Regions from separate parts of the Kitasatospora sp. NPDC057738 genome, predicted to be linked through region 2. Evidence: riboswitches for the same ligand, from Rfam matches in the RefSeq annotation. Region 2 holds a riboswitch; the other holds the start of a gene.
The links. A riboswitch is a leader RNA that binds a small molecule or an ion and turns the genes downstream of it on or off. The one in region 2 is predicted to bind cobalamin.
Positions count from the first base shown of each region.

Region 1: it holds a riboswitch for cobalamin, as region 2 does, so the genes downstream of both, ACFVGO_RS27420 (prenyltransferase/squalene oxidase repeat-containing protein) here and ACFVGO_RS15425 (cobalamin biosynthesis protein) in region 2, are expected to answer to the same signal.

Region 1 is NZ_JBHVJT010000057.1:7,038-11,242, reverse strand. Features, by position in the region: gene ACFVGO_RS27425 (hypothetical protein) at 1-953, opposite strand, end outside; cobalamin riboswitch at 1,152-1,229, opposite strand; cobalamin riboswitch at 1,313-1,454, shown strand; gene ACFVGO_RS27420 (prenyltransferase/squalene oxidase repeat-containing protein) at 1,635-4,205, shown strand, end outside.
Region 2 is NZ_JBHVJT010000023.1:80,347-84,551, reverse strand. Features, by position in the region: gene ACFVGO_RS15430 (cobyric acid synthase) at 1-1,303, opposite strand, end outside; gene ACFVGO_RS15425 (cobalamin biosynthesis protein) at 1,300-2,292, opposite strand; cobalamin riboswitch at 2,400-2,532, opposite strand; gene ACFVGO_RS15420 (alpha/beta hydrolase) at 2,881-3,987, shown strand.

The DNA.
Region 1 (4,205 bases), on a different contig from region 2:
AGGCCGTCGACGGAGGCGTACGGGGACGGGGAGGTGTCGGTGGGCAGGTACTTGAAGCCGCCACCGGGCTTGAACTGCTGGGCGACGAGGAAGTCGACCGGGGTCTTGCCGGTGCCGCTGGTGAAGTCGGTGCCCTGGGGGTTGATGCCGCAGGCGTTGAGGCCGGACACGGCCCAGCCGTTGGAGTCGGTGTTGACGCCGAACATGGCGTTGAAGGCGCCGGAGGAGGCGAGCTTGCCCTTGAGGAAGTTCTTCGCGGCCACGATCGCGGCGTCGGTGCCCGGGACGCCGCCGACACACAGGGAGGCCATGGCGGCACCGGTCATGTCGATGTCGCTGCCCTGGGCGAGCGCGGTCGGGTCGCCGGCGGCCTTGCTGTAGTTCCAGCCGCCGTCGTTGTGCTGGTTGGCGCGCACGGTCGCGACCGAGGCGTTCAGCAGGGACTGCGGGACGCGTTGTCCGCCGCTCCGGGTCTTGGCGCCGCCGAGGGCGAGCAGGCCGAAGACGGTCCCGTTGAAGTTCGCGGACGGGCCGTAGTAGCCGGGTTCGGCGGTCTGCCAGTAGGCGGCGAGGTCGGCCACGAGGTTGCGGCCCGGGCCGATCCGCGCGGGGTCGATGCCGGCCGCGTAGGAGTTGAGGATGCCACGCTCGTAGTCGGTGACGACCGGCGAGGTGCTCGGCCAACTGCTCGCGGCGAGCTGGTTGCGGTAGACCAGGCGCGCGTTCTTGCTCGTGTCACCGCCAGGGGCGACATCGGCCGCGGCGGTGCCGGCGGCGGCGAGCGCGCTGAAGGCCCACTCGTTGGAGAGCCCGCCGCCGGTGACGTAACTGCCGTCGGCGGCCTGGAGGGACTTGAGGTACGTGACGCCGGTGGTCCTGGAGGTGGCTATCTGGCTCGGCGAGGCGGTGGCGTGCGCAGGGACGGCCGACATCAGGAGGGCGCAGGCGGCCATCGAGACGGTCGCCGCGGAAGCGAGGCGTGAGGAGACGAAGCGCGAGTGCGCGGGAACGGACACGGAACGGGCTCCTTGGGGTGACGGGCGCGCCGGTCCTGCCCCGGGACCCCAGCGCTCGTCCGAGAGCGCGGTGGTACGGGGCGGCGGCCGCCCGGATCGCGTGGGCGGGCTGGTGCTGGTGCTGCACGACCGCGCGGGCATTCGGGCTCGGGGCCGGTGCAACCACCGCCCCACACCGCTGCGCGTCAGCTCCGGATTCGCACCGGATTCCCCCGCTCGGCCACCGCGGACGTTACCGCACCCGTGAACGGATCTACGAGGTGGCGAAAGTGACATGACGACTCGTTGACGACGACTCCGAGCACATGGTGTGATGAACCGCTTTTTAGTCCTCGGCAGTCAGGGGAAGCCGGTCCGATTCCGGCGCTGACCCGCAACCGTAGACCCGCCCGCAAGGGCCGGTGAGCCGGAATGCCTGCGCCGGGGCCTTGTTCATGAGTACATGCGTCGTCGTGGACTACGACGCGGTCGCGACGGCGCCCCGTGCCGGGGAGAGCCGTCGGCTGCGCCGTGGGACCCCGACGACCGATCGGGGAGTCGCCGGTGAGGGTCAGCAGCAGTCCTACGCGTCACAGAAGCAGAGAACTGGGCTCGCTTCTGATCACCACGGCCGTCGCAGTGGCCGCGGGAGGAACCGTCCTGCTGGGCCACCCCGGCTCCGCGGCAGCCGATCCGATCGAGCAGTGCACGGCGACGACGGGCGCGATCGTCGCCGTCGACTTCAGCCACTGGGGCGGCGGGGTCGTCCGGGGCTGTGACGCCCACCCGACGACGGGGATGAACCTGCTGCACAACGCGGGATTCACCACGACCGGCACCGAGCGCGACGGGCCCGCCTTCATCTGCCGACTCGGCACCGGGACCTTCAACGGCGGTGTCCAGTACCCGACTCCGGCCGAGGAGCCGTGCGTCAACACCCCGCAGGCCACCGCGTACTGGTCGTACTGGATCGCCGCACCCGGCCAACAGACCTGGTCCTACAGCCGGTTCGGCGCCGGCACGCAGCAGCCCAAGCCCGGCGAGGTCGAGGCCTGGGTGTACGGCGGCACCGACATCGGGGGCACCAGCGGGGCGCCGGACTTCACCCCGGACTCGGTCCGCGCGAAGAACGGTGGCTCCTCGGCGTCCCCTTCGCCTTCCTCGTCCCCCTCCGCGAGCGCCTCGCCGTCCGCCACGTCCCCGGGGACGCCGAGCCCCACCGGCACGCCGTCCCCCATCGGTGATCCGGCCGCCGCGGCCGCCTGGCTGGCCGGTCAGCTCGTCGGCGGCGACCACATGGAGAACTGGGCCGCCCCGGGGCCGGACTACCCCCGGACCGCCCTCACCGCCGTCGCACTCGCCGCCGCCGGAACGCAGGACCCGGCACTGCGCAAGGTGGTCGGCTTCCTCGCCGACCACATCGATGCCTTCCTGTACCCCGACGGCCCCGCCGGCGCACCCGACACCAGAGCCGCCGCCCTGCTGGCCCTCGTCGCCGAGAGCACCGGCCGCGACCCCCGCACCTTCGGCGGGCGGGACCCGCTTGCCGCGCTCACCGACCACGTCTGCACGGCAGCCGGGGAGAACGGGAAGTGCACCGCCGCCGGGGACTTCCTCGGCGCGGCCTCGCCCTGGGTCCAGTCCCTCGGGGTCATCGCGCTCCAGCGCGCCGGCATCACCCCACCCGCCCCGGCACTCGCCCGGTTCACGGTCCTCCAGTGCGACGACGGCGGCATGGCCGGCTCGATGATCGTCGCGGGTGACCACTGCGAGTCCGACCCGCTCACCACCGCGATCGCCGTCCTCGCCCTGCGCACGGCCCCCGGCTACGAGGCGGCCGCCGAGAAGGCCGCCGACCGGCTCGCGGCGAGCCAGCAGCCCGACGGCTCCCTCCTTCCCTACGCCGGCGCCCCCGGCGACACCACCAGCACCGCGAGCGCCGCCCAGGCCTTCCGGGCCACCGGCCAGGGCGCCCGACAGGCCGCCGCCACCGCCTGGCTCGCCGCCCGGCAGGGCAAGGACGGCGGCTTCGGCCCCGACGAGTCGACCACCGACCCGGACGCCGCCGCCACCGAACAGGCCATCCTGGCCCTGACCGGCACCGACCTCACCAGCGTCCGGCACAACCCGGACGGCGCCACCACCCCGCCGACCACGCCGACCACCACGCCCCCGACCACGCCCGCCGGGAGGAAGCCCGACGCCGCGAAGGGGAGCGCCTACCTCACCGACCCGGCCCGGCTGATCGACGGTCACTACTACGAGGGGTTCCCGGCCTTCGCCGACTTCGGCCTGACCATCGACGGCGCCTACGCCCTGGCCGCCACCGGCACCGACGACGCCGCGCTGCGCCGGATCGTCGACTTCCTGGACCAGCAGGGCAAGGACGCGAGCGAGCGCACCGTCAACGACTGGACGGCCATCGGCACCGAGTACGCCGGCGGCGGGTCCATCGGCAAGGAGGCGCTGCTCGCCGAGGTCGTGGGCCGCGACCCGCGCGCCTTCGGCGGCCGCGACCTGATCGCCGCCCTCGCCGCGATGGTGTGCACCAAGGCCGACGCGAACACCGGCTGCGCCGCCCCCGGCAACTACGTCTACGCGACCTCGGTGTTCTCCCAGGCGCTCGCCGTCATGGCCCAGCTCCGGGCCGGCGACGCCGCCGGCGCAGCCCCTGCGATCGCCTACCTGAAGGGCCTGCAGCACCCGGACGGCTCCTGGCCGAGCCTGATCCCGGCCACCGGCGACTCGGATGTGGACAGTACGGCGATGGCCGTCATGGCCCTGGCCCTGGTTCCGGGCGACGAGGCGGCGCAGGCGGTCGACAGGGGGACCACCTGGCTGGCCGCGCGGCAGCTCCCCGACGGCGGATTCCCCGGCGCGGCCGGAGACTCCACCAACTCGGCCGCGCTCGCGATCCAGGGCATGACGCTCCGTCGGTCGATCCACGGTGCACAGATCGCCAAGGCGCTCGACTTCCTCGCCGGGCAGCAGAACGGCGACGGCGGGTTCAACGTCGCCTCGGGCGGCCAGCAGGGCTCGGACGTCCGTGCCTCCACACAGGTGCTCGGCGGCGCCACCGGGATCTCCTTCGGCACGCTGAGCCGCAACCTCGGGGGTACGCCGACGCCGACTCCCACGGGGACGCCGACCGGAACGCCCACGGGGACTCCCACGGGGACACCGACCGGCACGCCCACGGGCACCGCGACC
Region 2 (4,205 bases):
TCTCCAGCGCGCCGTGCCAGGTCGTGCCCCAGACCGGGCCCACCCGGCAGCCGTCCAGACTCCGTCCCCGGCCGTCGGAGACGAACGGGTCCCCGCCCTCGACGGTGACCACCCCGTGGTGGATCTCGTAGCCCTCCACCCGCTGCCCGAACGCCTCGCCGACCGGCCGCGCCAGCACCTTCTCGGCGCCGAACCGCACCTGCGTCGGCAGCAGGCCGAGGCCCTCGACGGCCCCCGCCTTCGACTCGACCTCGTCCACGATCGAGCGCGCCAGCATCTGGTAGCCGCCGCAGACCCCGAGGACCGGCAGCCCGGCCGCCGCCCGCGCCCGCAGCGCCGGCTCCAGGCCGCGCTCGCGCAGCCAGGCGAGGTCGGCGACGGTGGCCCGGGTCCCGGGCAGCACCACCAGGTCGGCGTCGGCCAGCTCCTCCGGGCGGGTCGCCCAGCGCACCAGCACGCCCGGCTCCTGCGCGAGCGCGTCCATGTCGGTGAAGTTGGACAGCCGCGGGAAGCGCACCACGGCCACCCGCAGCACGTCCGCGCCGTACGGCCCGGGCCCGTCCGCCCGGTCCACCACCGTCGACAGGTCCAGCGAGTCCTCGGCGTCCAGCCAGAGCCCGGGCAGCATCGGCAGCGTGCCCAGCACCGGACGGCCGGTCAGCCCGTGCAGCATCTCCAGCCCGGGCGCGAGCAGCCGCGCGTCACCGCGGAACTTGTTGACGAACCAGCCGGCCACGTGCCGCTGGTCCTCCGCCGACAGCAGCGCCAGCGTCCCGTACATCGCCGCGAAGACCCCGCCGCGGTCGATGTCCCCGACCACCACCACCGGCAGGGCGGCGGCCGTCGCCAGGCCCATGTTGGCGATGTCGCGGTCGCGCAGGTTGATCTCGGCGGGCGAGCCCGCGCCCTCGCAGACCACCACGTCGTAGCGGCCGCGCAGGTCCGCCAGGCACTCCAGGGCACGCTCCAGCAGGACGGGCTTGCGCTCGCGGTAGTCCAGCGCGCCCACCTCCGCCACCGGCCTGCCGAGCAGCACCACCTGGCTGCGGCCGTCCGCGCCCGGCTTGAGCAGCACCGGGTTCATCGCCGCCTCCGGCTCCACCCGGGCGGCCTGCGCCTGCATCGCCTGGGCGCGGCCGATCTCGGCGCCGTCGGCGGTGACGAAGGAATTGAGCGACATGTTCTGCGCCTTGAACGGCGCGACCCGCACGCCCTGGCGGACGAGCCAACGGCAGATCCCGGCCGTCACCACGCTCTTGCCCGCGTCCGAGGTCGTCCCCGCGACCAGCAGCGCCTTGCTCATGCCCGTCCCCTCTTCCTCAGCAGCATCCGCAGCAGGACGTGCCCCGCGACCGTCGTACCCAGCGCCAGTGCGCCCACCCGCCGGGAGAGCGCACAGGCGCGCTCGATGTCGTCCACCGTCACCGGCCGCAGCTCCGCACCCAGCACGGGCCGGTGCTCCACCCGCTCGCCGTACCGCAGCGCCCCGCCCAGCCGTACGCCCACCGCGCCGGCGAACGCCGCCTCGGCCTGGCCCGCGTTCGGGCTCGGGTGCGCGGAGCCGTCGCGCCGCCAGACCCGCCAGGCCGTACGGGGCTCGGGCGCGGCGGCCACCGTCAGCAGCGCCGTCAGCCGGGCGCCCGGCCAGCCCGCCAGGTCGTCCAGCCGGGCCGAGGCCCAGCCGAACCGGGCGTGGCGCGGCGAGCGGTGACCCACCATCGCGTCCAGGGTGTTCACGGCGCGGAAGGCCAGCAGGCCGGGCGTGCCGGCCAGGGCGCCCCAGGTCAGCGCGTTCACCACGGCGTCGGCGGTGTTCTCGGCCACCGACTCGACCACCGCCCGGGCGATCTGCTGCCCGTCCAGCGCGCTCGGGTCCCGCCCGCACAGGTGCGGCAGCCGCTCCCGGGCGGCCGCGAGGTCGCCCGCGGCCAGCGAGCGGCCGATGGTGCGCGCCTCCCGGGTCAGCGAGGTGCCGCCGAGCACCGTCCAGGTCGCGGCCGCCGCCAGCACCGCCCGGCCCAGCGGACGCCGGCCCACCGTACGGTCCAGGGCGAGCGCGCCCGCCACGACCGCGCCCACGCACAGCGCCGTGTACCCGGCCCCCGCGCCGCGGTCGTCGCGCCACAGCCGACGCTCCAGCCGGGTCGCGGCGCTGCCGAAGACGGCCACCGGATGGCCCCGGCGGGGGTCGGCGAAGCGGGCGTCGGCGACATGGCCCGCGACGGCGCCGAGCGCGAACGCGGCTGCGCGGGCCAGCGGGCGCGGCGAGGAGGAGGGCCCGAGCGGGGTCATCGGGGGCACGGCGGAAGGCAGCTCGGAGTCCGGTGGGGCGGGGCAGCCTGCATCGCGTGCGTGTCCTCACTCAGGGTCCGCGCCCTGGATCGACGTGACGGGGGCGAGAGTCTCCTGGCTTCCGGGTCGAACGCACCCCCGGAGCCTTCCAGCGGCCGTCGACGGCCGCCGTGGCGATGTTCCGAGCGTGCTCCCCGGTGACAGTGGCGGGACCGCGCCGGAATTCCACCGGCTTCCTCTCCATGCCTCCGTTTGGCCCCAGGATCCCATCACGGGCCCGAACCGGGAGTCAACCGAGGTCACGGAGGGGTTGGTCACACGCGGACGCCGCCGACGCGCCGGGGGATCGCCGGCGCGGGGCCGCCCTCCACCGGGAACACCACGTCCCCTCCCACCGGGGCACCGCCGGCTCCGCCGCCCCGCCCTCACCACCGACACCCCTGCCGCCCGCTCCCGGCACCTCCTCGGCGCCGCCGGGCCGCCGCCCGGGTGACCCGGACGGCCCAGCCCGGTGGCCGGGCGGACGGAGCGCCGGTGAACTGGTGCCCGAACACCGTCCGGTCCGTGAGCAACAGAGCGGGGAGCGAAATGCGTTGGGGAACCGCCGCCGTCGTGGCGGCCGCCGCGGTCGGGGCCGCCGTGCTGGTGATCGGCCGTCGGGCCTCCGAGCGGACGGTCCGTCCGGTGGCCGCCGTCCCGAAGTCCGGGCCGGTCCTGGTCCGCGGCCTCGCCCCCGGCCGCGTCACCTTCACCCGCGGCCCCGAGAGCCTGCGCCCCGGCCGCTGGGCGGTCGAGTGGGCGGACGGCGGGCACGCGGTCGTCGAGGAGGTCCTGCACAGCGACGAGCGGGGCGTCACCCGCCGGCTGCTCCGCGCCGACCGGGGCACGCTCACCCCCGGCACCGAGGTCCGCTTCACCCCCCGGGTCCACCTCGGCGACCCCACCGAGGCACTCGGCCTCCCCTTCACCGACACCACCGCCGACGGCGAGCTCGGCGCCCTTCCCGCCTGGCGGCTCGACGGCAAGCGCGGCACCTGGGTGATCCTGGTGCACGGCCCCGAGGCCGACCGCCAGCAGACCCTCCCGGTGCTCCCCGTCCTCGACCGGCTCGGCCTGCCCACCCTCGCCGTCACCTACCGCGGCGACCAGGGCGCCCCCGCCTCCCCGGACGGGCTCAGCCACTTCGGCGAGACCGAGTGGCGCGACATCGAGGCGGCGGTACGGCTGGCGCTCGACAGCGGCGCGGGCAAGGTGATCCTCTACGGCTGGTCGGTCGGCGCGACCACGGCCCTCCAGACCGCGGCCCGCACCGCGTGGCCGCACGCCGTCAGCGGCCTCATCCTCGACTCGCCGGTGCTCGACCTCCCGGTCTCCGCCCGCCGGGACGCCGCCCGGGCCGGGTTCCAGGGCGTCGCCGCCGAGCTCGGGGCCCTGGCCGCGGAGGGCCGCACCGGCGTCGACCTCGCCGACTTCGCCCGCATCGCCGACGGCACCGACCTGCGGGTGCCCACCCTTCTCCTGCACAGCCCCGAGGACCGGATCGCGCCCTTCGGCAGCGCCGAGAAGCTGGCCGCCGCCCGTCGCGACGTGGTCAGCCTCCAGGCCTTCCCCGGTGCCGACCACGCCGCCCTCTGGAACACCGCTCCCGACCGGTACACCGAACTGCTCCGCCGCTGGCTCACGCCGCTGCTGTAGGGCGCCGCCGGCGGGTCCTCGCCGGAACGTCTCCCGGACGTGCCGCGGTCGGTGCTCCGCTTCCGCCCCTGCGGATCGGAACGCGGCCCCACCGCCGAGGTCCGAGCCGGCCCGTTGGTTCGCCCCGTCGACCCGTCGCCCCGTCGACCCGTCGACCCGTCGACCCGATCCGTCCGATCCGTCCGACAGGGTCCGCGAGGCCCGCAAGACCCACGGGC